Regions from separate parts of the Rhizobium sp. Leaf341 genome, predicted to be linked through region 1. Evidence: predicted binding sites of a transcription regulator. Region 1 holds the regulator's gene; each other region holds the start of a gene.
What was found. Region 1 encodes LexA, which represses DNA repair genes until DNA is damaged. Its sites were predicted from a motif close to TGTTCNNNNTGTGTTCNG; they were not measured.
Positions count from the first base shown of each region.

Region 2: ruvC (crossover junction endodeoxyribonuclease RuvC) is a predicted target of LexA. The motif match lies at 3,904-3,921, and genes of this name have one in related genera.
Region 3: recA (recombinase RecA) is a predicted target of LexA. The motif match lies at 2,053-2,070, and genes of this name have one in related genera.
Region 4: ASG03_RS00940 (cobaltochelatase CobT-related protein) is a predicted target of LexA. The motif match lies at 4,762-4,779, and genes of this name have one in related genera.

Region 1 covers NZ_LMPE01000015.1:9,361-17,190, reverse strand. The annotation lists gene ASG03_RS15025 (DUF72 domain-containing protein) at 1-289, opposite strand, end outside; gene uvrA (excinuclease ABC subunit UvrA) at 340-3,261, opposite strand; gene ASG03_RS15015 (single-stranded DNA-binding protein) at 3,593-4,129, shown strand; gene lexA (transcriptional repressor LexA) at 4,390-5,106, shown strand; gene ASG03_RS15005 (hypothetical protein) at 5,435-5,674, shown strand; gene ASG03_RS15000 (hypothetical protein) at 5,924-6,211, opposite strand; tRNA gene ASG03_RS14990 (tRNA-Cys) at 6,901-6,974, opposite strand; tRNA gene ASG03_RS14985 (tRNA-Ser) at 7,740-7,829, opposite strand.
Region 2 covers NZ_LMPE01000005.1:222,509-230,338, reverse strand. The annotation lists gene ASG03_RS08325 (MBL fold metallo-hydrolase) at 1-263, shown strand, start outside; gene ASG03_RS08320 (YebC/PmpR family DNA-binding transcriptional regulator) at 369-1,115, shown strand; gene ASG03_RS08315 (sensor domain-containing diguanylate cyclase) at 1,352-2,809, shown strand; gene ASG03_RS08310 (LLM class flavin-dependent oxidoreductase) at 2,816-3,814, opposite strand; gene ruvC (crossover junction endodeoxyribonuclease RuvC) at 3,964-4,488, shown strand; gene ruvA (Holliday junction branch migration protein RuvA) at 4,548-5,165, shown strand; gene ruvB (Holliday junction branch migration DNA helicase RuvB) at 5,543-6,586, shown strand; gene ASG03_RS08285 (metallophosphoesterase) at 6,587-7,453, shown strand; gene ASG03_RS08280 (NUDIX hydrolase) at 7,453-7,830, shown strand, end outside.
Region 3 covers NZ_LMPE01000015.1:130,108-137,937, forward strand. The annotation lists gene alaS (alanine--tRNA ligase) at 1-459, opposite strand, end outside; gene recA (recombinase RecA) at 903-1,994, opposite strand; gene ASG03_RS15525 (carbohydrate kinase family protein) at 2,229-3,209, shown strand; gene ASG03_RS15530 (pseudouridine-5'-phosphate glycosidase) at 3,206-4,129, shown strand; gene ASG03_RS15535 (DUF3828 domain-containing protein) at 4,249-4,719, opposite strand; gene cckA (cell cycle histidine kinase CckA) at 4,862-7,468, opposite strand.
Region 4 covers NZ_LMPE01000002.1:207,305-215,134, forward strand. The annotation lists gene ASG03_RS00925 (MFS transporter) at 1-1,066, shown strand, start outside; gene ispG (flavodoxin-dependent (E)-4-hydroxy-3-methylbut-2-enyl-diphosphate synthase) at 1,242-2,495, shown strand; gene fdhA (formaldehyde dehydrogenase, glutathione-independent) at 2,862-4,052, opposite strand; gene ASG03_RS00940 (cobaltochelatase CobT-related protein) at 4,874-5,797, shown strand; gene ASG03_RS00945 (RtcB family protein) at 5,885-7,288, opposite strand.

The sequences.
Region 1 (7,830 bases):
AACGGGCGACGGACTCGCCCGCATCTGCCAGCACCTTCTTGTTGGTTGCGTAGCGGCTTGCCTTCAGCGTGAAGACGAAATCGTCCGGCACCTCTGACGCCCACTTTGCGAAGGTTTCGGGCTTTTGAGAACTGTAGTAGGTTCCGTTGACCTCGATCACCTGCAGCGCCTTGCCGGCGAACTCCAATTGCCGCTTCTTCGCGAGCCCCTCGGGATAGAACGTCCCTTCCCACGGATCGAACGTCCAGCCACCGATGCCGACACGGATCCTGCCGCCTTTACCACGCATTCCGATACCCCTCGCCAACGTCAAAAGCCTTGGACGACCTGCTCGACAGCCTATTCCGCCGCGACGGCCTTACGCACCGGACGGCGCTCCAGCAGTTCCTTGAGGAAGTGGCCGGTGTGCGACCGCTTCTCCCGCACGATCTGCTCCGGCGTTCCCTCGGCCACGACCTGCCCGCCGCCATCGCCGCCCTCCGGCCCGAAATCGAGGATCCAGTCGGCTGTCTTGATGACCTCCAGATTATGCTCGATCACGACGACCGAATTGCCCTGGTTGACGAGCTCGTGCAGCAGCTCGAGCAGCTTGGCGACGTCGTGGAAGTGCAGCCCCGTCGTCGGCTCGTCCAGAATGTACAGCGTGCGCCCCGTCGAGCGCTTGGACAGCTCCTTGGCCAGCTTGACGCGCTGCGCTTCGCCGCCCGACAGCGTATTGGCCTGCTGGCCCACCTTGATGTAGCCGAGGCCGACCTCGTTGAGCGTGACCAGCTTGTCGCGCACGGCCGGCACGGCCGCGAAGAATTCCACGCCCTCCTCGACCGTCATATCCAGAACGTCCGCGATCGACTTGCCCTTGAAGGTGACGTCGAGCGTTTCGCGGTTGTAGCGCTTACCATGGCAGACATCGCAGGTGACGTAGACGTCCGGGAGGAAGTGCATCTCGATCTTGATGACGCCGTCGCCTTGGCAGGCCTCGCAGCGACCGCCCTTCACGTTGAACGAGAAACGTCCCGGCTGATAGCCGCGGGCTTTTGCCTCCGGCAGCCCCGAAAACCAGTCGCGTATCGGTGTGAAGGCGCCGGTATAGGTCGCCGGGTTCGAGCGCGGTGTCCGGCCGATCGGTGACTGGTCGATATCGATGACCTTGTCGATATGTTCGAACCCGTCGATGCGATCATGGTCGGCCGGAATTTCACGCGCGCCCATCACGCGTCGCGCAGCCGACTTGTAGAGCGTCTCGATGAGGAAGGTGGATTTGCCGCCCCCGGAAACACCCGTTACCGCGGTGAAGACGCCCAGCGGAATCGACGCGGTGACGTTCTTCAGATTGTTGCCCCGCGCGCCGACGACGGTCAGTTCCTTCTTTTTCTTCGGCTTCCGCCGCTCGGCAGGCACGGAAACCGAGAGATCGCCCGACAGATACTTCCCCGTCAGAGACGTGGGATGATCGATGATCTCCTGCGGCGTGCCGGAAGCGACGACCTGACCGCCATGGATGCCGGCGGCCGGACCGATATCGACCACATAGTCGGCGGTCAGGATGGCATCCTCGTCGTGCTCGACGACGATGACGGTATTGCCGATGTCGCGCAGATGCCGCAACGTATCGAGCAGCCGCGCATTGTCGCGCTGGTGGAGGCCGATCGATGGCTCATCGAGGACATAGAGAACGCCTGTCAGGCCCGATCCGATCTGCGAGGCGAGCCGGATACGCTGGCTTTCGCCGCCCGAAAGCGTGCCCGAATTTCGCGAGAGGCTGAGGTAATCCAGCCCGACATCGTTCAGGAAGCGCAGACGATCGCGGATCTCCTTGAGAATCCGGACGGCAATCTCGTTCTGCTTCTCGGTCAGCCGCGCGGGAAGATCCTCGAACCAGTCGCGCGCGACGCGGATCGACATGTTGGTCACCTCGCCGATATGCAACCGGTCGATCTTGACGGCCAGGGCCTCGGGCTTCAGACGGAAACCCTTGCAGGCCGGGCAGGGGGCCGCCGACATGTAGCGTTCGATCTCCTCGCGCGCCCAAGCCGATTCGGTTTCCTTCCAGCGCCGTTCAAGATTCGGCACGATGCCTTCGAAGGTCTTGGTGGTGTTGTAGGACCGCGCGCCGTCGGCATATTGGAACACGATCTTCTCGTCCGTTCCCCGCAGGATCGCCGTCTTGGCAGCGTCCGAAAGGTCGGCCCAGGTATTGCTCAGCTTGAAGCCGAACGTCTTGCCGAGGGCCTCCAGCGTCTGATTGTAATAAGGAGAGGACGATTTCGCCCACGGCGCGATGGCGCCGTTTTTCAGCGTGCGGTCATGCTCCGGCACGATCAGGGCTTCGTCGATCTTCTGCTGGCTGCCAAGGCCGTCGCAGGTGGGGCAGGCGCCGAACGGATTGTTGAAGGAGAACAGGCGCGGCTCGATCTCCGAGATCGTGAAACCCGACACAGGGCAGGCAAACTTCTCGGAAAAGAGCACCCGTTCGTGCGTCTCGTTCAGCGACTTGTTGGCCGAGCCGCCGGCCGACGTCTCCTTCTCGGGCAGGGGCTTGTCGGCGAACTCGGCGATGGCCAATCCATCCGCCAGCCGCAGCGACGTCTCGAGACTGTCGGCGAGCCGTGCGGCAATGTCGCCGCGAACGACCAGGCGATCGACGACCACGTCGATATCGTGCTTGTACTTCTTGTCCAGCGCCGGCACGTCCGCAATTTCGTAGAACTGGCCGTCGACCTTCACACGCTGGAAGCCCTTCTTCATCAGCTCGGCGAGCTCTTTCTTGTACTCCCCCTTCCGGCCCCGGATCATCGGCGCGAGGATGTAGAGGCGGGCACCTTCCTCCATTGCCAGGATCCGGTCGACCATCTGGCTGACCGTCTGGCTTTCGATCGGCAGGCCGGTCGCCGGTGAATAGGGAACGCCGACGCGCGCGAAGAGCAGCCGCATGTAGTCGTAGATTTCCGTCACCGTCCCCACGGTGGAACGCGGATTCTTGGACGTCGTCTTCTGCTCGATCGAGATCGCCGGCGAGAGGCCCTCGATCAGATCCACATCCGGCTTCTGCATCATTTCAAGGAACTGGCGCGCGTAGGCCGAGAGGCTCTCGACATAGCGGCGCTGCCCCTCCGCATAGATGGTATCGAATGCGAGCGACGATTTTCCCGACCCCGAAAGGCCGGTCATCACGATCAGCTTGTTGCGCGGGAGGTCTAGATCAACCCCCTTGAGATTGTGCTCCCGCGCACCGCGGATCGAAATGGTCTTGAATTCGCTCATGGTAGGATGCTCTGTGTGGGGACGAAGCCATTACTTAAGATCGATACTTCATATGTCGAGCCGGCGTCGCGCGAAACCGAAATTCCACGCTGAAGCAATCCGCCGGACGGATGGCGGCCGGAAGGGAACGCGCGGTCCGTCTTGCGAACCCGCACGACCCGTCTGGCGCGTCGCTCGATTGACAGGATCATAGCGAACACCTAGAACAAATAAAGAACAAATTTGCAAACTGTGGATTGCCGCCGGCCGGGGGCGAAAAGCCACGTCGAAAAGCGTAGGCTTCCGGCACACTGCGGATGGTCGAGCCGCGTTCAGGAGACAGGACAAAGAGATGGCTGGTAGCGTAAACAAGGTGATCCTCATCGGAAATGTCGGTGCGGACCCGGAAATCCGGCGGACGCAGGACGGCAAGCCGATTGCCAACCTGCGCATCGCCACCTCCGAAAGCTGGCGGGACAGGAATTCCGGCGAGCGGCGCGAGAAGACCGAATGGCACACGGTTGTCGTCTTCAACGAGGGTCTCTGCAAAGTCGTCGAACAGTATGTGAAGAAGGGCGCGAAGCTTTACCTCGAAGGCGCGTTGCAGACACGCAAGTGGCAGGACAAGGACGGCAACGACCGTTATTCCACCGAAGTGGTGCTCCAGGGCTTCAATTCGACGCTGACCATGCTGGACGGACGTGACGGCGGCGGCGGCGGTGGAGGCGGCGGAAGCCGCGGTGGCGCCGATTACGGCGGCAGCAGCGGCCCGAACTATGGCGACGACTACGACCGTCCGGCGTCGTCTTCCAGCGGCCGGTCCGGCGGGGGTGCCGGCGGATCTAGCGGTGGTTTCTCGCGGGATCTGGACGACGATATTCCGTTCTGATTCCGTTTCCGATTATCACGATCGAACAGTTTTCGCCGTTGCGAATGTCTTCGCGACGGCGTTTCTGTATGATGCTTGGCCTCTGCGCGATCGAGAGATCGTATCGTGCCAGAAGCGCCTCCAAACCAAGAAAAAAGCTGATGGAAATAGCGGGAAGCGAGCCGACGACAGTTGAGTTAGGCGGAATGGGACTTGCAGAACACATGAGGAACATATAACACTGTTCTTGCTTTGTTTCGTGACTCTGGAGTCGATTGATCATGCTGACCCGCAAGCAACAAGAATTGCTGATTTTCATTCATGAGCGCATGAAGGAATCGGGTGTCCCGCCGTCGTTCGACGAGATGAAGGATGCCCTCGAGCTGGCATCCAAGTCCGGCATCCATCGTCTCATCACGGCGCTCGAGGAGCGGGGTTTCATCCGGCGTCTGCCGAACAGGGCGCGCGCGCTGGAGGTGATCAAATTGCCGGACGCCTATCTCGCGTCCACTCCGCCGAAGCGCGGCTTTACGCCCAGCGTCATCCAGGGAAGCCGTCCGGCTCCCGCTTCGGAGACACCGCTGACGCCGCCGTTGGCGGTGGGAAACGACAACAGCGTATCGGTTCCTGTCATGGGCCGCATCGCGGCGGGGGTTCCGATCTCCGCCATTCAGAACAACACGCATGACATTGCCGTACCCGCCTTCATGCTGGGCAGCGGCGAACATTACGCCCTGGAGGTCCGCGGGGACTCCATGGTGGATGCCGGTATTCTCGATGGCGACACCGTGATCATTCGGAACGCCAACAGCGCGAGCCCCGGTGAGATCGTCGTTGCGCTGGTCGATGACGAAGAGGCGACCTTGAAGCGCTTCCGACGCAAAGGAGCGTCCGTGGCCCTGGAAGCAGCAAATCCCGCCTATGAGACCCGCATTTTCGGACCGGACCGTGTCAAGGTTCAAGGAAAGCTTGTCGGCTTGATTCGCCGCTATCAGTAAAATCCACGCACACCTGACCGCACCACGTCGGACAGAAATCGGCGACCGGTATCGCTGACCGAGCAAGATGGCCGCTGGTGCGATGGGTTCGCTCCCGGTCGTCGTGTCGCGAAAGCGCGCGCGTGATGTTGTGCGTGCGGTTTCGTCTCGCGTCCTTGGTCGTATGAACGTTCCACGGGATCAGGCTAGCAGTTGCGTTTCGGTACGTGGTGGCCAAAGCCTGTCGCCGAGCGACAGTGCCGTTCTCCTATCGATTGAGTCGTGTGACGGGACTGTGGAACCGGTTGCAGGCGGCCGCGTTAACCGTCCGAATGCTGCGGAGACCGAGATGCCGGGAACAACGGAAAGTTTTGAAGTCCTGGTCTTCGATGTGAACGAGGGCGAGGTCTCTCAGTCACGCGAACCGATCATGGCCGAAAGTGCCGACGCTGCACGGCAGTTGGCGGGTCGGCTGGCGGAAACGCACGCCGGGACGATTGCCCTCTCCAGGCGCGGACGCGTGGCGATCGGAGAGTGCGAGCCATCCGTCGTTCTGGAACAGCACGGTCGGATCGGTGATTTCGACTGAGAAGGCCGACCTCGCGGCCCCACTTTTTCCGCGCTTTTGCGCAAAGGATCATGTCTATGAGAATGATTTTCGTCGGGATGCTTGCATCCGTCCTCAGTATCCTCGTGATCAAATATGCCAACAACGACCTTGGCAACAGTGTCCCGATGACCACCGTCGGAGCAGCCAGCTCCCTCTAACAGAGACGCCAGGCTGCTCCGGAGTGCCGGAAAGGCCGCGCAAGCATGGCGCGGCGCGACCAGACCTCGGTCACTCGTGGATCGTGTAGGATCCCATCTCGCAGAGGTTCTGTTTGTCTTCCGTCGTTGCGAGGTTCGATCCCTCTTCGAACTCGAACCGCATGTCATAATCGCAAACATCGCGACCATCTGCGATCGTCAGTTCGATGGTCTCGCCCGGATTGAGAACCTGCTCGCCGAATACGTCACCTTCCCATTCGCTGACGCCGACGGGCGACGTGTAGAACCGCGTGAGGACGGATTGCGTGCCGTTTTTGAGCGAGAAGACGAGATCTTCCGCTTGTGCCGTTCCGGACATCAAAATCGTGCCCAAAACAAGCGCGCCTGTCAGCCGTGCCAGTGTCAACATTGTGTTTATCCCCCCAAGGAATCTCTGTGGCGTCCGTTCGTGGACGCTAAATGAAGAATAGCGATGGCTTAAGCGGGTTCAACGGGAATCTGACGCCTGCCACCGATTTAACGGCGTGTAACCTACGCGGAGTGATCCCTAGGGATTTCAAGGCGATGATGCGGGAAAGATGCACTGAACGGCAAAGGGGAGAGAGGCGCACCCTCGTCACGGCGGCCGCAGCTGCCTGAGGCGACGGCTCTGTCGTTACCATTGGAAAATTTGGACGGCCGCCGTAACCTCGTGGCAGCGACGTGACGTCAATCTGTCGCCCGACCCCGCTCTAGAACCAGCGGCAGTCGCGTCCGAGGTCCTTCTGACAGAAGTCGAAACATCCGTCCACTCCCCATCACCGCCATATGCAGTGCTCGCCCTGGACGATGTTGCTCGGGATAAGTATCTCCGTCATCATGAAGCTTCAAATGGCTAGGTTGATCAAGGTGCGGCCTTGGGGCTACGCCACTGCGCAACACGACGTTCACCGGGAGAGCGACATCAGCCAACCGGAGCTCGCCAGGGTAACCGCTGAACCTCAAGATTGCCGCGCCTGTGGAAAACAGGTTGCTTGATCAGACAGATAGGGGAGAAGCGGGTGAGAATGGAGGCCTCGCCCGGAATTGAACCGGGGTGCAAGGATTTGCAGTCCTCTGCGTCACCACTCCGCCACGAGGCCTCTTAGGGTCGATCAACGAGCCGTGGCCAGCGTTTAGAATCATCCCAGACGAAGCGCAAGAGGAGGGGCCTGCTTTTCCAACTTTTCTTGGGACCAGCAGCCACAGGATCGCGGAAGGGGCGCCACTGCGTCCGTCTGTCGGTCAAGCCTTTCGAAACCGATGCAGGAATGGCCCCGAAAAAATTAGGACGACGGTCTCCGTCCTAAGCCGCACCTGTCGCGTAGCGTTGGGTCGCCCGAAGAGGTTCGGAGATTTCGGAGGCCTAGGTCTGCCAAGAGGATGCGTCGCGCGGGTGATCTGTGAACATGACGCCCTCAGGGCTGCCCGCCACGCTTGATGAAGATGACCGCGACCCCTCCGCGAACCACTCTAACGCCGGCGTCACTCGGTCGGGTATAATGGTTGCGCTTCCGACGCCTTTCGGCGGGCCTCAGCATAGCGCGTCTGGAACCCGAATAAAGCCGTTGCCAGACCCGAGGGATCGTTTCCGCTGCCATCAAAATTTCATGGCGTGCGTTCGCTATCACTGAACAATCTCCAAAAAGCCGCGGTAGGGTTCCAGCCCAAAACCTCCGGCTTTTCCAGGCTCGTAGCGTTCAATGCATAGGTCGAACGCCAATTCTTACCTACAACAGTGAACCGAATATTTTGTAACACGTCTGCAGTTGCAGCACTCTTGCAGGATATGTTGACAATGTTGCAGCGGGTCCAGCCAAGGCGGCGAAATTCGTCAACCAATTTTGATAAGCTATAACATAGGCTTGTGGCGGAAGAGGTGGGATTCGAACCCACGGTACGGTCTCCCGCACGCCGGTTTTCAAGACCGGTTCCTTAAACCACTCGGACACTCTTCCG
Region 2 (7,830 bases), on a different contig from region 1:
ATGCCGAGATCGGCCGGCTCGACGTCGTGATGGTGCCGGTGGATGGCGGGCTGACCATGGGGGCGGAGAGCATGGTGCGTGTCGTCAGCCGGCTGCGCTCGGCGCTGATCCTTCCGATGCATCGGCGCGGGCCGCCGGTCGAAAGCTTCCTCGGCCTCTTCGGCCCCGGTTTCGACCGGGCGACGGCGGGCAGCGCCACGGTCACCGTGTCTCTCGCAACCTTGCCGAAAAAACCGCTGATCCTGCTTCTCCAGGGGTTGTGAGGAGACCGGCGACATTGCGCCGGACAACAGGCTGGACGAACCGGCCGGATGAAATTATAAGGCGGCCCGATCCCATCATCGGCAGAGTTTATCCAAGAGGGCGCCATGGCCGGCCATTCACAGTTCAAGAACATCATGCATCGCAAGGGCCGCCAGGACGCCGTGCGATCCAAGATGTTTTCCAAGCTTGCCCGCGAAATCACCGTCGCGGCCAAGGCCGGCCTTCCCGATCCCTCGATGAATGCCCGCCTGCGCCTCGCTATCCAGAACGCCAAGGCGCAGTCGATGCCGCGCGACAATATCGAGCGCGCCATCAAGAAGGCGTCCGGCGCCGACAGCGAGAACTATGACGAAATCCGCTACGAAGGCTACGGCCCGGGCGGCGTTGCCGTGATCGTCGAGGCCCTGACCGACAACCGCAACCGCACCGCTTCCAACGTCCGCTCGACCTTTACCAAGGCCGGCGGGGCGCTGGGCGAAACCGGCTCGGTCTCCTTCTCCTTCGACCGTGTCGGCGAAATCACCTACAAGCCGGATGTCGGCACCGCGGACGCCGTCATGGAAGCGGCCATCGAGGCCGGTGCCGAGGATGTCACCAGCGACGAGGATGGCCACACGATCATCTGCGGCTTCGAGGATATCGGCGAGGTGTCCAAGGCGCTCGAGGCGACGCTCGGCGAAGCCGAGACCGTCAAGGCGATCTGGAAGGCGCAGAACAGCGTTCCGGTCGACGAGGAGCGGGCGGAATCCCTGATGAAGCTGATCGACACGCTGGAAGACGACGACGACGTTCAGAACGTCTACGCCAATTTCGAAGTGTCCGACGAGGTGATGGCCAAGCTGTCGGCCTGATTACAGGTTGCAGATCACGGCTCTATCCTATGCTTTTCGGTGTATTGCTGCGTCTGCGCTAACCTTATCGTAACGCCTGTCGATCAGCATGCGGCCTGTCTGCTGCTGCCGACGCCTCGTCGAGATCGAGGCCTCTTTCGCATCGGTCGATGGATCGGCGGACGCTTCACGGGCGTCCGGCGCGCGGGATTGCGTGCGGGTCCAACCTGAATGCTGGATTGGAAAGCGGGCCGGGATTGCGCTTCGTTCACCTGAAACTCGTGGGACCCGCCATTGGCGGCGTCGCCCTTTTCATCGCCGCCATGGCGACCGTACCCTATTTCGGCGCGGCCCGGATCGATGGCGAGGCGCGGATCCAGCAGGAGACGCTGGTCAAGCGCAACCTCGCTCTGTGGATCGCCGATATCGAATTCACGCTGACCTCCTGGACCATCTGGGACGAGGCGATCGCCAAGCTCGACACCACGTTCGACTTCGACTGGGCGGACCGCAACATCGGCGCGTCCCTGATCGGAACGTCGCGCACCCGCTTTACCGCCGTTCTCAATCCGGACGACAGCATCCTCTATTCCCGGACGGAAGAGACGGTCGCCACCCGGCCTTTCTTTTCCCGTGGCGCCGACCGGATCGTCGCGGATGCGAAGATGCTCGTTGCCGATGTGCGCCGCCGCGAGACGGCACCCAAAAGTCCGGGCATTCCCAAGCCCATCGCCGCCAGTCGGATCGAGGTTATCGGACAGGAGGCCGTGCTGCTGTCGGCCAGCCTGTTCCAGCCGGATTTCGGCACGGCGCGGCTGAAGGGGGATCGCGCGCCGGTGCTGATCACGGCCATGCCGATCGGCGGCAGCCTGAAGGATTTTTTCGGAACGCGGTTTCTGCTCGATGACGCCCGCGTCAGTCCTTTGACAGACGTTGCGCCCGAGCGGGCCCGCACAGAGATCGCCGTCAGTCCGAACGGCAAGTTTCAGGTCCTTTCCTGGCGTCCGCCGACGCCGGCGCGCGACATGCTCTACCAGGCGATGCCGCTGATCCTGACGATCTTCTTCGTGCTGATGGCGGGGGGCGTCCTGCTCTTGCGCATCGCGCAGACGACCGCCCAGATGCTGGTCGCCCGCGAGCGCCAGATGGCGCACGCCGCGACGCATGACGTTCTCACCGGCCTTGCCAACCGGGCTTTGCTGGACAGCGTCTACGACGAGGAAGCGGCCATGGGGGCGCTTGTCGTCGCCTGCCTCGATCTCGATGGGTTCAAGGGTGTGAACGACACCTATGGCCACGCGGTCGGCGACGACCTCCTGCGCGCGGTTGCGTCACGGCTTCGCGCCGATGCGCGAACGGAGGACAGGCTCTTCCGCCTCGGCGGCGACGAATTTGCCATCCTGATGCCGGCCGTCACCCTTGCAGATGCCGAAGCGGCCTGCTGGAAGCTCGGCGAGGCGCTGTCGGCGCCGTTCTACCTGTCGGGCGCCTATCCGCCGGGGCATCGGATCGAGATTGCCGCCTCGTTCGGGCTCTGCCATGTCACGGACAGGGCGACCACCTGCGATGCTGCGTTTCGCGCAGCGGACGACGCGCTCTACACGGCGAAATCGCTCGGACGGGGCCGGGTGGTGGTCGGGCAGGGGCTGGACGCCGGCGCACCGGGCGCGGCCACGGGCGAGCTTCGCCGCATGGCCGCCAGCCTGCGCGGCTGAGCCACGTCAGGCTGCGGCCGCAAGCTCCTGACGCGCCTCGGCGAAGCGGCGCACCGACGTCAGCCTCGCGTCCATGTCGAAGATCGGCATGGAGATGATCAGCTCGTCGGCGCGCGTGTCGGCGAGGAACGTCTGCGTCTTGCGGCGCACCGTCTCGGGTCCGCCGACGATCGCATAGCTCATCGCATGATCGACGAAAGCCTTTTCCGAGGCGTTCCACAGACCGTCCATGCTGTCGACCGGCGGCGGGAACTGCCCGCGCGCATTGCGCCGGAGCGCCACGAAGGATTGCTGCATCGAGGTAAAGAGGTGGCGCGCCTCCGCATCGGTATCCGCCGCCACGCCCATGATGCCGACCATGGCGTAGGGCTTGTCGAGGATCGCCGAGGGTTCGAAGCGCTCGCGGTAGATCTCAAGCGCCGAAAACAGCATGTCGGGCGCAAAATGCGACGCGAAGGCGAAGGGCAGGCCGAGCATGCCGGCCAGCTGGGCGCTGTAATGGCTGGACCCGAGAAGCCAGATCGGCACGTTCGTGCCAGAACCGGGCGTGGCGATCACATGTCCCTCTTGCGGGGTGCCGAGCAGGCCTTGCAGTTCCACGACGTCGTTCGGGAAGGCATTGGCGCTGCCCTCCATGTGACGCCGGAGCGCGGCCGCCGTGCGCATATCCGTGCCCGGCGCGCGACCGAGACCGAGATCGATCCGGCCCGGGTAGAGAGCCGCAAGCGTGCCGAACTGTTCGGCGATGACGAGGGGCGAATGGTTGGGGAGCATGATTCCGCCCGAGCCGACGCGGATCGTTTTCGTTCCCGCGGCCACGTGCGAAATCACGATGGCCGTTGCGGCGCTGGCGATGCCGCTCATGCCATGGTGTTCCGCCAGCCAGAAGCGCTCATAGCCGGCGCGCTCCGCCTCCTGCGCGAGGCGCCGCGAGTTGTCGAGCGCCTGCGAAACAGTGCTGCCCTGCGTGATGGGCGACAGGTCGAGAATGGAAAAGGGGACCATGGCAAGCGGCCTTCAATTGATGAATGTCCTTGTCATGTAAGCGCCCTTCTTCGCGAGTTAAAGGGCATGGCATATTCAAGCCTTCCGGATGTTTTTGTTTTGTTCACATTTTGCTGGCAGCGTCCGGGGGCAAAGACTAGGATATTTTCATGCAATCCACGATTCGCATCATCGGTATCGATCCCGGGCTCCGGCGCATGGGATGGGGCGTGATCGACACGCTCGGCAACACCTTGCGCTTCGTGGCGTCGGGCACGATCCTGTCGGACGGCGATGCGGATCTGGCCTCGCGTCTCTGCCAGCTGCATGACGGCCTGGCCGACATTCTGCATCTCCACAAGCCGGACGAAGCCGCCGTGGAGCAGACCTTCGTCAACAAGGATGCTGTCGCGACGCTGAAGCTCGGACAGGCGCGCGGCATTGCCATGCTGGTTCCCGCCCGCGCCGGCCTGAAGGTGGCGGAATACGCGCCGAATGCCGTCAAGAAATCGGTGATCGGCGTCGGGCACGGCGAAAAGCAGCAGATCCATATGATGATCAAGGTTTTGATGCCGAAAGCGACCTTCAAGGGCAATGATGCCGCCGATGCGCTGGCCATCGCCATCTGCCATGCGCACAATCGGCAGAGTTTCGCCGGCAGCCTCGCCCATCGCATCGCGGCCGCCACGGCGTGAACCATCCGGCGTGATGGATCGCCGGCCAGCTTCTTTCTTTTTCTTTGGGACCGACGCGGATGATTGGCAAGTTGAAAGGCACGATTGACGAGATCGCCGACGACCATGTGGTGATCGACGTCCATGGCGTCGGCTATGTCGCCTATTGTTCGGCGCGCACGCTCGGCAAGCTCGGCTCGGCCGGCGAGGCTGCCGTGCTCTTCATCGAAACCTATGTGCGGGAAGACCAGCTGCGCCTGTTCGGATTCCTGTCGGCGCTCGAGCGCGAATGGTTCCGGCTGCTGCAGAGCGTCCAGGGCGTCGGCGCCAAGGTGGCGCTCGCCGTGCTCTCCGTTCTCACGCCTGGCGAACTTGCCAATGCCATCGCGTTGCAGGACAAGACCTCGATCTCGCGCGCGCCCGGCGTCGGCCCGAAGGTCGCGGTGCGCATCGTGACCGAGCTGAAGAACAAGGCGCCCGCCTTTGCGGGCGAGGCCGCGGCCGGCATCGGCTTCAAGCAGGAACTCGGCGAAGGCGCCGTGCCTGCGCCGGTGGCCGACGCCGTCTCGGCTCTCACCAATCTCGGCTACTCCCGCGACCAGGCGGCCAATGCGATCGCCGCCGCCTTGCGCAATGGCGGCGAGGGCGGCGATAGCGCCAAGCTCATCCGTCTCGGACTGCGCGAACTGTCGCAGTGATTGTTCGGGCCCCGGTTTCCCGGTAAGATTGGCACAGCAACGAGGAAAGGCTGCTACAGATGGGCGCTCTGACGATCCCAACATCCGAAGGCCAGCGTCCGATCCCGAAAGACCGTCGCGGCCGGCTCGATCTGACGCGGGGAACGCAATATTCCGCCATCGCAGATCATGCCGATGCGTCTGCTCCGGCAGTCCTCGGCGGAGATCGTCGGCGCGCATGCCGGGGACCTCGATATCGTGTTTCTCCAGCCGGACGTCCCGTCTAGGGTTCCGGCTGATTCTCTCGTCGCGCGGTCGGGCCTGCGGGCCGGCTGCCAGAAAATCGGTACGTTTGACCGGAAGGCTGCGCGCCTCACCCCGGGAATGGAACTCCTTGCATGACGGACGACGATGACCGCCTGATCTCTCCCGAAAAGCGCGGCGAGGATCTCGACACCGCGCTTCGGCCGCAGTCACTGGACGAATTTACCGGCCAGGCGGAGGCGCGCGCCAATCTGAAGGTCTTCATCGAGGCGGCCAAGCACCGCGGCGAGGCGCTGGATCACGTGCTGTTCGTCGGTCCGCCCGGTCTCGGCAAGACGACGCTCGCGCAGATCATGGCGAAGGAGCTCGGCGTCAATTTCCGCTCGACCTCGGGCCCGGTCATCGCCAAGGCCGGCGATCTCGCGGCGCTCCTGACCAATCTCGAAGAACGCGACGTGCTCTTCATCGACGAAATCCACCGTCTCAATCCGGCCGTGGAGGAAATTCTCTATCCGGCCATGGAGGATTTTCAGCTCGATCTCATCATCGGGGAGGGGCCGGCCGCCCGGTCGGTCAAGATCGACCTCTCGAAATTCACGCTCGTTGCCGCCACCACCCGGCTCGGGCTGCTGACGACGCCGCTGCGCGACCGGTTCGGCATTCCCGTGCGTCTCAGCTTCTACACCGTCGAGGAACTGGAACTGATCGTGCGGCGCGGGGCCCGGCTGATGGGGCTCGCCATCACCGACGAGGGCGCGCGCGAGATTGCCCGGCGGGCGCGGGGAACGCCGCGCATTGCCGGACGGCTCCTGCGCCGGGTGCGGGATTTCGCCCAGGTCGCGCGGGCCGAGGCCGTGACGCGGCAGATCGCCGACGAAGCCCTGACGCGGCTGCTGGTCGACAATATGGGCCTCGACCAGCTCGACAAGCGGTATCTCCACATGATCGCGCTCAATTTCGGCGGCGGCCCCGTCGGCATCGAGACGATCGCGGCGGGCCTGTCGGAGCCGCGCGATGCGATCGAGGATATCATCGAGCCCTACATGATCCAGCAGGGCTTCATCCAGCGCACGCCGCGCGGGCGGGTGCTCACGGTCAATGCCTGGAAACATCTCGGTCTCGTGCCGCCGAAGGATCTCGAGGCCTCGCAGTTCCGCCTGTTCCAGGAGGACGAGTGAGTGCTGTCCCGGCGCGGGTTTCTCCGCACTGCCGGGGCGCTCGTCCTGGCGGCTCTGTCCACCGCCGCCTACGGCATCGGCATCGAGCCGCGTCGGCGGCCGCGCGTCGTCACCCATCGGATCGTGCCGCCCGGCTGGCCTCGGGCGCTGCGGCTGCGGCTCGTGCTGATCAGCGATCTCCATGCCTGCGATCCCTATATGCCGGCGTCCCGCATTGCCGAGATTGCCGACCAGGCCAATCGCCTGGGCGGTGACATGATCCTGCTTCTCGGGGACTTTCTCTCCGGCATGATGTTGGGAACGCAGGTGCCGCCGGACGCCTGGGGCGCGGCGCTGCGGCCCTTGCAGGCGCCGCTCGGCGTTCACGCCATTCTCGGCAATCATGATTGGCTCGACGATCGCCAGGCCATGGAAAGCGGCCGCCCCGGGGTCGTCAAGGACGTGCTCGACAGCCTCGGCGTGCCGCTCTACGAAAACCGGGCCGTGCGCCTCGAAAAGGATGGTCAGGCCTTCTGGCTTGCCGGCCTTGCGGATCAGCTGCTGCCGGCGCGCGGCCTCGACGATCTCGCGGGGACGCTCGCGCGCATCACCGACGATGCACCCGTCATCCTCATGGCGCACGAGCCAGACGTCTTCCCGACGGTCCCGGCGCGGGTCGCCGTCACGCTGTCGGGCCATACCCATGGCGGGCAGATCCGCCTGTTCGGCTTTGCGCCCGTGGTTCCCTCGCGTTTCGGCAGCCGCTATGCCTATGGGCACATCGTCGAGAACGGGCGGCATCTGGTCGTGTCCGGCGGTCTCGGCACGTCCGTCATTCCCGTCCGGCTCGGTTCGCCGCCGGAGATCACCGTCGTGGAGCTCGGTTGATGGCAAAGCGCAAGATGGTCCGGCTCGACGCCGGCGACAAACGGTTCAATTTCCGCATTGCCGGGCTCGGTTTTCGCGACGGGCATGTTCTCGTCCACCGGGCGGTGCACGAGACATTCTGGACCTTTCCGGGCGGTCGCGCCGAGATTGGCGAGACATCCGAGGCGACGCTGCGGCGCGAGATGCAGGAAGAGCTCGGCGTCGAGATCACGGTCGGCCGTCTGCTGTGGACGGTCGAGAACTTCTTTCGCTACGAGGCGCGCGATTACCACGAGATCGGGTTCTATTATCTCATGACCGTGCCTCCGGTCTTTCCCTTCCACCACAGCGAGATCGTGCATCGCAACCGGGACGGCAAGGCCGATCTCGAATTCAAA
Region 3 (7,830 bases), 120 kb from region 1:
GCGGATGATGCGGTCTTCCGACAGGCCGGCGATCTTCTTCCAGAGACCGAAGGCCTCGTCGTCGGTGTGGTAGACCGTGACCAGCAGCCGCTTGGCGTCGATGCCGAATTCGCCGGTGATCAGGTTCCAGGCCAGCTCGATCGCGCGTTCCTTGAAATAGTCGCCAAACGAGAAGTTTCCGAGCATTTCGAAGAAGGTGTGGTGGCGCGCGGTGTAGCCGACATTGTCGAGATCGTTGTGCTTGCCCCCGGCCCGCACGCATTTCTGCGCGGTGGTTGCCGTCGAGTAGGGGCGCTGTTCCAGGCCCGTGAAGACGTTCTTGAACTGCACCATCCCGGCATTGGTGAACATCAGCGTCGGATCATTGCGCGGAACCAGCGGGCTCGACGGCACGACGGTGTGGCCGTTCGTCTTGAAATAGTCGAGGAAAGTCGACCGGATCTCGTTTACGCCGCTCATGTCTGGTCCTTCGTCCCTGCGCACCCTGGCGGCTGCTGACGAGCGGCTCCGGGCAATCTCGATGGTTGATCGTACTCGCAAAGGCGCCGTCCATCGAAACAGGGCGCTCGCGCGAACCCGAGGCTTTTATCGCTCGCGCAAATGCCTGTCCAGCCGCATGTCCGGCTGTACGACCCGCAACCTCCCGATCCCGCAAACAATCACCCGCATTTTTGAACGACGCCCCCCTGCAAGACCGCCTCTCCAGAAGGAAACCAGCGTGCAGACGGCAAAACGGAGCATGCAGACGGCAAAACGGCCGCTCCAGGCAGGAGCGGCCGAGGATGACGCCGCACGATGACGACGAACAAAAAAGGCGAGAGCGCGAGGCCGTGACCGCCGTCCTAGATGCCGGAACCCCGGGCGAGGCCGACCGATCGAACGGTGCCTCCCCCGATGTTGTCCTAGCCGAGCGCGGCGTCGTCGCCGTCGCTGTCCGGCTCCGGACCACCGTCCTCCAGGAACTTCTCGGCGATCAGGCCGGCATTCTGGCGCAGCGACTGTTCGATCTCGCGGGCCGTTTCCGGATTGTCGCGAAGATAGGACTTGGCGTTCTCGCGGCCCTGCCCGAGGCGCTGGCTGTTATAGGAGAACCAGGCGCCCGACTTCTCGACGATGCCCGCCTTGACGCCGAGGTCGACCAGTTCGCCGGTCTTGGAGACGCCTTCGCCATACATGATGTCGAATTCGACCTGCTTGAAGGGCGGTGCCATCTTGTTCTTGACGACCTTGACCTTGGTCTGGTTGCCGATCACTTCGTCCCGCTCCTTGACCGCGCCGATGCGGCGAATGTCGAGACGGACCGAGGCATAGAACTTCAGCGCATTGCCGCCCGTCGTCGTTTCGGGCGAACCGAACATGACTCCGATCTTCATGCGGATCTGGTTGATGAAGATCACCATGCACTTCGACTTGGAGATCGACGCCGTCAGCTTGCGCAGCGCCTGGCTCATCAGGCGGGCCTGCAGGCCGGGAAGGCTGTCGCCCATCTCGCCCTCGATTTCCGCCCGCGGCGTCAGGGCCGCAACCGAATCGATCACGAGCACGTCGATCGCGCCGGACCGAACGAGCGTGTCCGTGATCTCGAGCGCCTGTTCGCCGGTATCCGGCTGCGAGATCAGAAGATTTTCGAGATCGACGCCGAGCTTGCGGGCATAGACCGGATCCAGCGCGTGCTCCGCATCCACGAAGGCGCAGACGCCGCCGTTCTTCTGCGCTTCCGCAATGGTCTGCAACGCCATCGTCGTCTTGCCCGAGCTTTCCGGCCCGTAGATCTCGATGATGCGGCCCTTGGGGAGCCCGCCGATGCCGAGTGCGATATCCAGGCCGAGAGACCCCGTCGAAACGGTCTCGATCTCGACAATGCTGTCTTTTCCACCGAGCTTCATGATCGATCCCTTGCCGAACGACCGTTCGATCTGGGAGAGTGCTGCTTCCAGCGCCTTGCTTTTGTCCACCGATTTGTCCTCTACGAGCCGCAAAGAGTTCTGAGCCATTTCATCCACCTTTAGGTTATCGGGTCAATCGAGGCAATGAACCCGCCGCTGGTCTGTATGTACTCTTTTTGTTCTCATTTCGCAAGAGGCCTTCAACGCATTGACGCAGCAATCGAATTCGATGTTTGTTCGCTGGACGTTCCACATCTCCCATGTCCTTGATGCAAATCCCTGTTTCGCACGCCGCCACCCCGCGAATCGGTTTATGGACAGCGGGAAACGGGGAGAAACGCGATGAAGAACGTGGTCGTTTTCGGCGGTGCGCATATCGATCGCCGGGGCCGCATCGCCGGTGCGACGACGCTTGGCGCCAGCAATCCCGGACACTGGTTCGAAGAAGCGGGCGGCGGCGGCTTCAATGCGGCCCGTGGCCTTGCGCGCCTCGGCTGCGCTGTCAGCATGGTCGCGCCGCGCGGCGGCGATGCGCAGGGGGAGACGGTCTCGCGCGCAGCGGAGGCGGCGGGCGTCGTCGATCGGTCGTTCACCTTTCTCGACCGTCGCACGCCGAGCTACACCGCGATCCTCGAGGCCGACGGGAACCTGATCGTCGCACTTGCCGACATGGATCTCTACGCCCTGTTTTCGCCGCGCAGGCTTCGGCAACGGGCGCTGCGCGATCTCGTGGACGCCGCCGACCTCGTGCTGGTCGATGCAAACCTGCCGTCGGATACGCTGCATCACGCCTTGCGGATGGCCAAGCAGGCCGGCGCGGCCACGGCGGCCATCGCCATCTCCCCGGCAAAGGTCGGCAAGCTTGCCGCGGCCTTCGCCCATCTCGACACCCTGTTTCTCAACGAGGCCGAGGCGACGACGATCGGCGGCGAGAAGAGCGTGACGGCGGAGGGTTGGCCGGCGATCCTGCGCAAGGCGGGCATTGCCGCCGGCGTCGTCACGCGTGGCGGCCGCGCCGCCGTCGCCTTTCGCGGCGATTTGGTCGCCACCGTGCGGCCACCCGATATCGATGCGCTTGCGGACGTCACCGGCGCTGGAGACGCATTGGCAGCCGGCTTCCTGGCCGCATTCCTTGGGGGTGCGGATCTCGGCTCCTGCCTGCAGGCGGGCGTTGCCGCCGCCGCGGTCACCGTGCGCTCGCCACTCGCCGTCGCCGAGGATCTCTCACCCGAACGGCTGGCGCAGGAATTGCGCCTTGTGTCTCCCGCCGAAATCCTGTCTTCACAGGCCCATCACAGCAGTGCCGAAAAGGATGCCCCATGACCCGCCCCATCTCGCATGATCTCCCGATCGCCTACTCCGCCGAGGTTGCCGCCGCAAAGGCGCGCGGCTCGGCCATCGTGGCGCTGGAATCGACCATCATCACCCATGGCATGCCCTATCCCGGCAATCTCGACATGGCCCGGAGCGTCGAGGGGATCATTCGCGATCAGGGCGCCGTTCCCGCAACCATCGCCGTGATCGACGGCACGCTGAACATCGGCCTTGATGCCGAGCGGCTCGAGGCGCTGGCCCAGACGCGCGGAGCGATGAAGGTCTCGCGCGCCGATCTTGCCTTCGCGATCGCCGAGCGCCGCACCGGGGCGACGACGGTTGCCGCCACCATGATCGCCGCGGCGCGCGCGGGCATCCGCGTCTTTGCCACCGGCGGCATCGGCGGCGTGCATCGCAAGGCGGAGGAGACCTTCGACATCTCGGCCGACCTCGAAGAGCTTGCCCGTACCGGCGTCATCGTGGTCTGCGCCGGCGCGAAAGCCATCCTCGACGTCCCCAAGACGCTCGAGGTGCTCGAGACCCGCGGCGTGCCCGTGGTCACCTATGACAGCGAGATCTTCCCGGCCTTCTGGTCGCGCGACTCGGGCCTGAAGAGCCCTCTGATGCTGAACAGCCCGGCGGCAATCGCCAATTTCCAGCGGATGCGCGATCGCCTTGGCATCGATGGCGGCATGCTCATTGCCAATCCTGTGCCCGAGGCAAGCGAAATCCCGCGCGACGAGATGGAGATCTATATCGCCCGCGCGCTCGACAATGCCGATCGCGACAAGATCATCGGAAAGGCCGTCACGCCCTATCTGCTGCAGAGCATCTTCGAGCTGACCGACGGCCGGAGCCTGGAAACCAATATCGCCCTGGTGGAAAACAATGCGCGCCTCGCCGCAGAAATCGCCGTCGCCATGATGTAAGGCAAGGCACCAGCGAGACGGGTGCACCGTCCCCGTCTCGCGTGCTTGCCGTCTCGCCTGCTTTCCGTCTCGCCTGGATTCTTGCTCGCTATCTGCTCCGGCTCGCCTTCGGCGCCGCCTCACCTGTTGGCGTCGTCCAACAGCCCGGTCAGGCTCCAGGGCACGTCGCCCTGCTGGTTGGCGATATCGTCGACCTTCCAGCCGCCATGCTCCCGGACCAGCGTGTAGTAGAGCGTCACCCGTTCCCCATTTTCGAAGCTCACCTCCAGCTCGGCCCGGTCATCGATGACGATCGGCGGGCTGAGCGTCACATGTCGCGCGCGGCCGTCATTGCCGGAAATCACCGGATCGAAGTCGATCGCGCCGACCTCGCCGTCGGGCGTGCGATCGCGGTCGGCCTGGAAGCGGGCGTTCAGCGCATCCGAGAAGAAGGGCGTATAAGGCGATGGCGCTTCCGCATCCGTGTCGTCCGGGTCGTAACGATAGAGCGCCCGGATCAGGGCCTCGGGCGTCTTGAAGGTGTCCGCGAGGCTCGGCCCGGCGGTAAACAGCACGAGAACCGTACCGAGGAGAAGCAGCAGCAGACGCATCGACAGATCCCGATCGTTGACGGCCACCATGGACCGTGTCGCAGCATTTCAGTTGTCCATGACCGAGCGACACGGCCAGGGCCGTCTCAGGGCCGTCCCTAGTCTGGCCCAGGGCCGTCAACGACCGCGTCGCGCGGGCACGCTAGCTGTCCAGCATCTCGCGTACGGCCACAGCCAGCTGCTTCAGCGAGAACGGCTTCGGCAGGAAGCCGAATTTCGCATCGGCCGGCAGGTTGCGCGCAAAGGCGTCCTCCGCATAGCCCGACACGAAGATGAACTTGAGGTCGGGATAGGTCTTGCGCAGCTCCCGCAGGAGCGACGGCCCGTCCATCTCGGGCATGACGACGTCGGACACCACGATGTCGACCATGCCGTTCAGCTCTTCCATCACTTCCAGCGCCTCGACGCCGGAGCCCGCTTCGTAGACCTTGTATCCCCGTGTTTCCAGCATGCGCTTGCCACCGCGGCGCACGGCCTCCTCGTCCTCGACGAGCAGAACGATGGCGCTGTCGCCGGTCAGGTCCGTCGGCTCCTCGGCCTTGGCAGGCGCGGAGGTCGCGATCGTCGACGCCTGGTCAGCCGCCCCGGCCTCGCCGGAGGCCGGCAGCGCCTCCTCGATGAAGCGCGGCAGAAGGATGCGGAACGTCGTGCCCTTGCCGACTTCGGATTCCGGATAGATGAACCCGCCGGACTGCTTGACGATGCCGTACACCATGGAGAGGCCGAGGCCCGTTCCCTTGCCGACCTCCTTGGTGGTGAAGAACGGTTCGAAAATCTTGTCGACGATCTCGGGCGCGATGCCCGTGCCCTCGTCGCTGACCTCGACGATCACGAAATCCTCCGCCGGAAGCTCGCGCCGGTTCAGCGCCGCCGCCTCGTCGGCCGGAAGATTGCGCGTCCGGATCGTGATCGTGCCGCCGTTCGGCATGGCGTCGCGGGCGTTGACCGCCAGATTGATCAGCACCTGCTCGAACTGGCCGAGGTCTGTGCGGACCGGCCAGAGGTCACGGCCATACTCGACCTCGAGCTTCACATGCGTTCCAGTCATGCGGTCGACCAGCATGCGCAGGTCGCCGATGACATCCGTCATGTTCAGGACCGTCGGCCGCATGGTCTGCTTGCGCGAGAAGGCGAGCAGCTGGCGCACCAGCACCGCCGCGCGGTTGGCGTTCCGCTTGATCTCCATCAGGTCGGCAAAGCTCGCGTCCGATGGCCGGGCGGAGAGCAGAAGGTGGTCGGACGACAGGAGGATGGCGGTCAGCACGTTGTTGAAGTCGTGCGCAATGCCGCCGGCCAGCGTTCCCACCGCATTCATCTTCTGCGTCTGGGCCATCTGGGTCTCCAGCGCCTTCTGCTCGGTGATCTCCACCGCATAGACGATCGCCGCTTCTTCGGGCGCCTGCTCGCTCTGGTCGATCACGGCGTTGACGTAGAAGCGGAAGAATCGCTGGTCGTCGGTCGGATGCGGCAGGTCGAGCGGCGCGATATCACTCTGCCGATCCTTGGCCGCAGCCAGCGCCTCCTGCAGGCGGCCACGCTCGGAAACGCGGGCCACGCTCTCCAGCAGCGCGCCGCGCTCCATGTCGTCCTGCGACACGACGCCGGAGAAGAGCTTCAGGAACGGCGCATTGGTGCGCAGGATCCGGCCGTTGCCGTCGACGGAGGCAATCGCCATGGGCGTGTTGTTGAAGAATCGCGTGAAGCGGATGGCCGCAAGCGAGGCGGACGGATCGGCCTCCTCGTCCACCGTGCGGGCCAGCACGATGGTCCGGCTTTCGCCGGGCGCTCCGTCGCGGGCAGACGAAACCCGGTGCACCATGCGCACGGCAAAGCTCTGTCCGTTGGCGCGGCGAAGGTCGAGATCGAGCGTTTTCGTCTTGCGCAGGCCGGGATCCGCCTGGACCGACTGCACCAGCGCCAGCCCCTCGCCTGCCACGAGATCCGCGATGGTCATCGAGCCGGGCTGGAACTTCGTGAGGTCCAGACCCAGCCAGTCGGCAAGCGTCGCGTTGATATAGAAGATCTCGCCCTTCTTGCCCGCCGAGAAGAAGCCGGCCGGCGCATGGTCGAGATAGTCGATGGCGTTCTGCAGCTCCTTGAAGAAGCGCTCCTGGTCGTCCCGATCGGCCGTGATGTCGGAAATCTGCCAGATGTAGAGCGGATTGCGGTCGGCATCTTCCAGCGGCAGCACGCGCGCCTTCAGCCGGAACCAGTGCGCACCCGAGCCGGCCGACCCGCCGGCCGCGCGCAACGGCTTCATCAGCCGGAATTCCTCGTGGCCGGCCTTGCCCTCGCGCAGTCCGTTCGTCAGCCGGTAGATCGCCTCGGTCGCTTCGCGATCACGCGAGAGAATGGTCTCGAGCGACTGCACGTCGGTCGCCTTCTCCGTGCCGGTCAGCGCGCCATAGGCGGCGTTGGCATAGACGATCCGTCCCTTGCGGTCGGTGATCAGCGTGCCCTCGGGATGCCCGTCCAGAAAGGCGCGCGCGAGCTCGTCGGGGCGCGACTGCGGCATCACCTCGATGAAACCGATCACGGCGGACACGAGGAAGAAGATGCCCACCATCGCCAGGATGCCGAGAATGCCGAGGACGACCTCGTTGCCGAGCTGGTTCTTGAAGATCACGAACGTCGCTGCCGAGGCGATCAGCACGATCGCCAGAAGCACGATGCGCAGCACGGTCCCCGGACGCGTTCCCCGATCGACGATCGGCATGCGATACTCGTCTGCCTGTCGCAGTTTCGTCATCAGGGTCCTCGTTGCCCCGCCGCCTGAAGGGTCCCGGCCCATGAAAGGTCCGCGCATGCGACGTCATTGGTCGATTCTCTTTATCAGCCGGCGTCCGTCTGACAAAGCGTTCTCAGGGGGTTACCGGGACAAAACCGATCCGAATTCACAAGGAATCTCGGGATCGTAGCCGAACGGGACCTATTCCGGCACGGGTTCCGGCCTTCGGCCGCGTGCGTGCCCCGTCGCTTGCCCGCTAAGACATACGTCCCGAGAGGACCGCCTCAGCCTGCCCCCGCAACCGTCGGCACCGGAGCGGAAGCGTCCGCCGCGATTTGCGCGATGCGGCCGGTTTTCCACCCCTCGATCTCTGGACGCAATCG
Region 4 (7,830 bases), on a different contig from region 1:
GATCCCCATCCTGAAAGACCGGCTCGGCATTAGCGAGGGCGTGCTCGGCTTGCTGATCCTTACCTTCGGGATCGGCTCCCTTCTGATGATGCCGATTGCAGGAGGTCTGATTTCTCGGCTCGGCTCGCAGAAGATCTCCAAGCTGATGGCCGCATGCCTGGTGCCTGTTCTTCTGGTGCTCAGCCTGATGCCGGGCCTGCCGCTCGCATTCGTGGGACTGTTCCTCTTCGGCGGCTTCATCGGCGCGATGGATGTGGCAATGAACGCCAACGCCGTCGCCGTCGAAAAGCGCATGCGGCGCGCGATCATGTCGTCCTGCCATGCCTATTGGAGCCTGGGTGCCCTGGCCGGCGCGGCCCTCGGCGGTCCGGCGATCGCGCATTTCGGCGAGATCCTGCATGCGGTGCTCGTGACGATCGCCGGGCTTGCATTCCTCGCCGTCGCCTGGCCGCTCGTGATGGCGGATCATCCGCACCCCGAGGCGCAGGCGGAAAAACTGGCCCTGCCCCGCTCGCCGCTGCCCTGGCTGATCGGCATCATCGCCTTGTTCTCGATGATTCCCGAGGGATCGGTCATCGACTGGAGCGCGCTTTACCTGCGCAACGAACTGGGCGCGTCGGTTGCCTTGTCGGGCTACGGCTTTGCCGCCTTCTCGGCCACCATGGCGATCATGCGCTTTGCCGGCGATCACGTCCGGGACCGCTTCGGTGCGGTGAGGACTTTACGGGTCTGCACCCTGCTGGCGCTCGTCGGCCTGGTGACGGCCGGGCTTGCACCCGATGCAACGGTTGCCATCATCGGTTTCGCGCTTGCCGGCATCGGCATTTCCAACATGGTCCCGATCGCCTTTTCGGCGGCCGGCAACCTGCCGGGCCTGGCGCCGGGCATCGGCCTCTCGGTCGTCACCTTCATGGGCTATTCCGGCATCCTGTTTGCTCCGTCCCTCATCGGCTTCATTGCCGAACATGTCGGCTTCTCCGCGATTTTCACGGCAATTCCCGCACTGTTCCTTATCGTTCTGCTTCTCTCGCGCCATGCGGTCCACGCCGATTCGGCAAAGGGCTGAACCAAAGGCACGCAAGGCAGCGACACAGGCGCCACGAATTTGCCGCCAAGATCTGTTGGAGCACCGCTGCTGCCGATGCCGCTTTTCGGCCATCGGGAGGCAGCGTCAGTTGACAGCGTGGCGATCCTCCTGCACCTCAGGAGCGCCCACCGACCGGGAATGCACGAGGCCCATCATGTCCATGTCCTTCGCCTTCGAACCGCAGCCACGCCGTGAAACAGTCGGGGTGGATGTGGGCGGGGTTCTGGTCGGCGGCGGCGCGCCTGTCGTCGTGCAGTCGATGACAAACACCGATACGGCCGACGTGGATGCGACCGTAGCCCAGGTGGCGGCCCTTCATCGCGCGGGTTCCGAACTCGTGCGCATCACCGTCGATCGTGATGAGAGCGCGGCCGCCGTGCCGCGCATTCGCGAGCGGCTGGAACGCCTTGGCCTCGACGTGCCCCTGATCGGCGATTTTCACTATATCGGCCACAAATTGCTCGCCGATCACCCGGCCTGCGCGGAAGCCTTGGCCAAGTACCGGATCAACCCCGGCAATGTCGGTTTCAAGGAAAAGAAGGATCGCCAGTTCGGCGCGATCATCGAGCGGGCGATCCAGTACGACAAGCCCGTCCGCATCGGCGTCAACTGGGGTTCTCTCGATCAGGAGCTCCTGACCCGCCTGATGAACGACAATCAGGAAAAGGGCTTTCCCCTGACGGCCCAACAGGTGATGCGCGAGACCATCGTGCAGTCGGCGCTGATCTCGGCGGAACTTGCCGAGGAGATCGGCCTGCCGCGCAACCGTATCATCCTCTCGGCCAAGGTTTCCAACGTTCAAGACCTCATTCCGACCTATGCCATGCTATCGGTGCGCACCAATCACGCGCTCCATCTCGGCCTGACGGAAGCCGGCATGGGCTCCAAGGGCATCGTCGCCTCGTCTGCCTCGCTCGGCATTCTCATGCAGCAGGGGATCGGCGATACGATCCGCATCTCGCTGACGCCCGAGCCCGGCGGCGACCGGACCCGTGAGGTGCAGGTGGCACAGGAACTGCTGCAGGTGATGGGCTTCCGCCAGTTCGTCCCCGTCGTCGCCGCCTGTCCGGGTTGCGGGCGCACGACGTCGACCGTGTTTCAAGAGCTCGCCCAGAAGATCCAGGACGACATCCGCCGCAACATGCCGGTCTGGCAGGAAAAATATCCGGGTGTCGAACGCCTGAAGGTTGCCGTCATGGGCTGCATCGTCAACGGTCCCGGTGAGAGCAAGCATGCCGACATCGGCATTTCCCTGCCGGGGACCGGCGAGCTTCCTGCCGCTCCGGTCTATATCGACGGCAAGAAGGCACTGACCATCCGCGGCACAAACATCGCAGGCGACTTCGAAGCGCTCGTCGGCGAGTATATCGAAAAACGCTTTGGCCAGGGCCATGCCGCGGCGGAATAGGCCGACGCGGAGAAAGCGTGATGCGTGCTGGGACGCAAGTCCCTGGAGGGGCGCCGAATCGATCGACCTGCGCCTCCAGTTCGCGTTCCCCTTCTCTGCTTCAAGCTTTGCATCAAAGGATTTGCAGCAGGTTTCGTGACACGGCAGGGGACCTCCGCTTGCCGGCACACCCTGAGCTTTCTGACGGTCGCCGCGCCGATCTCAACGTTGAAATCAGGCGTCGCATGCCATGTTGAAGGTGCCAAGGAACATTCCGGCGAGACGAAACGAATCGAAAGCATGAGGTGGGCGACCAGAAAGGCGGTTCTTGCCCGGCCTTGGAACCGGCCGAGCAAGGACAGCAGACCGCGACGCGGCCGAGGCAGGTTACGCGGCTCGTGTCAGGTCCCCGTGGGGATCCAGCACGTATTTGACCGCCGCCCCTTGGTCGAAACTCTCGTAGCCCTGCGCGGCATCATCAAGCGAAATGATCTTGGCGTTGACGATGTCGGCGATCGGTAACCGGTCGTGAAGGATGGCTTGCATGAGCTGACGATTGTATTTCAGCACAGGCGTCTGACCGGTATGGAAGGACTGGGCCTTGGCCCAGCCGAGGCCCAGCCGAAGGGACAGGCTTCCCTTTTTGGCGGCGTCATCGACGGCACCGGGATCCTCGGTGACGTAGAGGCCGGGAATGCCGATGGAGCCTGCCGCGCGGGTGATCTCCATCATCTGGTTCAAGACGATCGCCGGCTGCTCTCCGCCGGAATGGCCGCGGGCCTCGAAACCCACCGCATCGATCGCGCTATCGACCTCATCGGTCCCAATGACCTGGGCGATCATGTCCCCGAGACGGTCGCTCTTTGAAAGATCAATCGGCTCGAAGCCAACCTTGGCGGCATGAGCAAGGCGATCCTTGTTGAAATCGCCGATCATCACCACTGCCGCACCAAGAATGCGCGCTGACGCGGCCGCTGCCAGACCAACCGGACCCGCGCCTGCGACATAGACCGTGGAGCCGACACCGACCCCTGCCTTCACCGCCCCGTGGAAACCGGTCGGTAGGATGTCGGACAGCATGGTAAGATCGCGGATCTTCGAAAGCGCTCTGTCGCGATCCGGGAACTTGAGCAAATTGAAATCGGCGTAGGGGACGGTGACATAGCGGGCCTGGCCGCCTATCCAGCCGCCCATGTCAACATACCCATAGGCCCCGCCGGCGCGGGATGGATTCACGGTCAGGCAGACTCCGGTATCCTGCGACTTGCAGCAGCGGCAACGGCCGCAGGCGACGTTGAAGGGAACGGAGACGATATCGCCGATTTCCAGCATCTCGACATCGATGCCCTTCTCGACGACCTCGCCCGTGATCTCGTGCCCCAGCACCAGACCGGGCAGAGCTGTTGTGCGACCACGCACCATATGCTGGTCGGACCCACAGATATTGGTGGAAATGACCTTCAGGATGACGCCATGCTCGATCCGACGACCGTCCGGTGCCTCGAGCTTGGGGTCATCGATATCTCTCACTTCGACCTTGCCCGGCCGCAGATACACTACACCTCTGTTCCTGCTCATTCCCATTCCTCCTCTGGGTTTTTACGACGTCAAAAACGGTCGCCTGCCGCTGGTCGAATACGGCCATCCTGCCGTGTTCCGGATCTTTTCCTCCTCGAAAAGATCACACGCGGCAGACTATCACCTTTGACCTCGCCAGCAGAACATCAAAGTCGTCTCGCGACTGCTGCAACAACGACACGGGGAAACGATTTGGCGACGGGAATCGATCTGCAACGTGCATGACCCACGTCTCTTCACCGAAGAAATCCGCCCTGCTCCCTGGAGCCAGCACGTCGACCCGCGGCCAGCTGCATGGGCTGATCCCCCCTGCCGTGAACATCCGCTGCGCTGCATACGGGGATGCGTATCGCTCAGAGCCTTGCCACATGCCCTACGCAGGGAGCAAGCACGCAACGTCAACCTCTCTCCCGGTCACATTCGCAGACATGGTGGCAGTCGGGTCGCTAATGCAGGGACGCGCCCGCAGCATGGCCCTGGCCACATGGGCATGCCGTGCAGACCAAGAGACATCAGCAGATCACTGGAAGGGCTGGAGGCCTAAGGCTCCGATGGCGGAGAGGGTGGGGTTTTAACCCGCGATGCCCTTGCATGCGTGCCGCATTTCGCACCGGCCGACGGCTGATCAAAGAGCAAGTTGTTTTATCTTGACGCGTTTAAGCTCCTCCTTGAGTAATTGGTGCCGACGCTGTAATTCTTGCTGTATTCGCGTTCCAGTCTAGTGCCGTGAGGTCGCCGCCGCTAAAAACGAATTCACAATATTCGAAGCGATATGTCGATGTGAGACACAGATTGGCTTCCAGATATATCGGACCTTGAACATGCGTTTTTTCGAGAAGATGTTTACGCGCAGCGCTGCCGAGCCTGTGTTGGTGAAGGGGAAGGATTATCAAGCATTCACCACCGATTTCGATCAAATCGCGAGAAGCGATGACCTCGATCGCGTGCTCGGCTCTCCTAACCCAAAAGATGCCGCAATTCTCGACCGCGCCTGGCAGACCTACGAGCTTTCGGTCACGTCTCTACGCACTGAATGGACGCTCGCCGCCATACGGACCGGGTCCGATCTTGCTGCGCAAATCCCAAGGCCAAAACGTGAGGACATCATCGTCTCGCTTCTCGTCGATCACTCCGGATCAATGCGCGGACAATCAATTCTGATGGCAGCTGTCGCTGTGGATATCGCTCAAGACTTTCTTCGAAATCTAGGGTGCAAGGTAGAGGTGCTGGGATACACGACTGTCAGTTGGAAAGGCGGGAAATCGCGCAAGCGTTGGCAAAAGCTGGGATCGCCAAGGCGACCTGGCCGCCTCTGTGACGTTCTTCATATCATTTATCGCTCAGCGGATGATCTGCGCGTTTCCTCCCTCGGCCATAGACTCAAAAACATGCTACGCCCAGATCTTCTTAAAGAGAATATCGATGGCGAAGCCCTCCAATGGGCAAGCGAACGTTTGCTTCACGCATCAGAGCCCCATAAATTTCTGCTCGTTCTATCAGACGGAGTTCCGATGGATGACTCGACGCTCGCGGCGAATGGCCCCGATCTTTTACCGGGGCATCTTCGAAATGTTGTGGCTGAGCTTGAATGCGATGAGCGTGTAACGGTTATGGCAATTAGCCTTGGTCACCGGGCGGCAGATGTCTACACGACCAATCGGCGCATCGACACGCCCGCAGATTTGGCTCTCGAAATGGTCGATATGCTGGCGGAAACCATGAAAAAGAGGCTCGTGCCGACCTGATGCGGACAGCGAAGCCTCGAAATGCGATTGGCCGACCGTCGTATCGGCAGATCTGTCGAGAGGGCGGCAACCCGCCCTCTCAGTTGGTTAGCGGCGCTTTTTGCGCCACGGCGCATCCTTCTGCCAATCGCCGGCCATGATGCTGCCGTAGGGGATTACTTCGTCGACGACTTCGGCAAGGCCGTAATGTTCGATCTGCGACCGGACATTGGCGGCATTCTTGTAGGCGCTCGGCAGTTCCGAAATATCGGGAATGCCGGAGAAGAAGCGCGCGTCGAGGCCCGACGTCTCCCTCTCCATGACAGCCGCGATGTTATTCGGGCTGAGACCACGGCTATCGGCGCCGAATTCCGCGCCGAGGCGGCGTATATGCGCCGTCCGCGAGAAATTACGCCCCGCGCCATGTGGGGAGAAGCCAAGGCCGTGGGCAGCGTTCGAGCCGCGCACGATCAGGATCGGTTCCGCCATGTTGAGTGGGATGATCGTCAAATCGGTCGCGTCTTCGGCCCAGTTGTCGAAAGCCGGCGTCGCACCCTTGCCATGGTAAAAAAGACCGTCGGATTTGCGGAAGACGAAGTTGTGCTCGTTCCAGAAACGGTCGCTTACCTTCGCCGACAGCTTTTCCGCCGTCATGTCATGGATGGCGTAGTGGTTTTCCTTCGTCCATTGACGGATCGTCTGCAGCGCCGACCAATACATTTCTCCCTCCTCGCTCTCGGCAGGAATCCAGGCATTCTCCCGGTGCGTTTCGGGTGACAGCTGCTCGCGGAACTTGTTGGCGATCTTCATGCCCCGGTCATAGAGCCGTGCGCCAGGAGCGCGCGATCCGTGATGGGTGACGAGCGCAGTAGCGCCGGTCGACTTCATCTGCCCGACATAGGCAAAATGGTTGCCGTCGCCCTGCGTGGCGAAGTGATCGATGCCGATGTTCAGGATCTCCTTCAAAAGCGGATTTTCCTGGAACGCCGACAAGGTCGCGTCAGAAGGCTTGATCTGGGCGCCGCGTGGACGGCTGCCCGGGCCGAAATGAGTGACAGCGTGCACCGCGTCGAGCAACGCCTTCGGCTCCACATCAGGGAAGATCGAGATCGCCATCGAGCAGCAGATATCGGCCGAATGCATGCCGGGGTGGATCGCTTCCGACGCCACCACGCCGCCGACCGGGATCGTGCCGACCGGCCCGGAAGGGCAGGCATCAGGCATGATCGCGGCCGTGCGAACGACCGGCGTGCGGGAAAGCTCGCGCATCGTCGCACTCACCTTCTCGATATTACCCTGTTCGAACGCATCTTCGGCGCGGATGTTCATATGGATCAACACATCATTCGGCGTCTTGAGCGGCAGGGTCGGCCCCGGCTGATAACCGCCGGCAACCGTCAGCGCATCGGCCGTCGAGCCGCCCTCGCTCAGCACCCGGTTGGCCGCTTCCAGCGCATCGCGAAACCACTTGCCCTGGCTCATGCCGGCATCGATCAAATCCTGTCCGCTCATTACCTCTGTCATTGTCTTTTCTGCGTTTGCAGTCCTTCTGGTTCAGTTTCGTTTCGTCACAGCACCCGGACGACGAGCGTTGGCCGGAGAATAACTCACCGCTCGCATTCCATCACCGATGGCGCTAAGTGGCCCCTGTAGCCACCGACGGCATTCGCCCAGGGTCTTCTTCGTGGTCCCGGCGACGAGTTTTGGCAGGACGGTTGTGCTGAGCTACGCATTGCCTTGTGCAACCGGGATGATTCGAACATCCGACCTTCCCGCCGCAAAGCGACGGGCTGCTCTTTCCGTGTAGTCCTGCCTGGCATTCGCCGGGCATTCCGTTCATTCAAGCCTCGGCAACAAGGGTGGCGGGACAGTATTTGAGCTACGCGCTCCCTTCGGGAACCCGGGATGATTGAACATCCGACACACTGATCGGTAAACCGATCGGCTGCTCTACCTGTAGTCCTGCCGGCATTTGCCGGGTAGTTCTCGCAGCGGCGACGAGGGTGGACGAAACCGGATGGCCCCGCTCATGCCAGAGAGCGTATGCCCAGGAG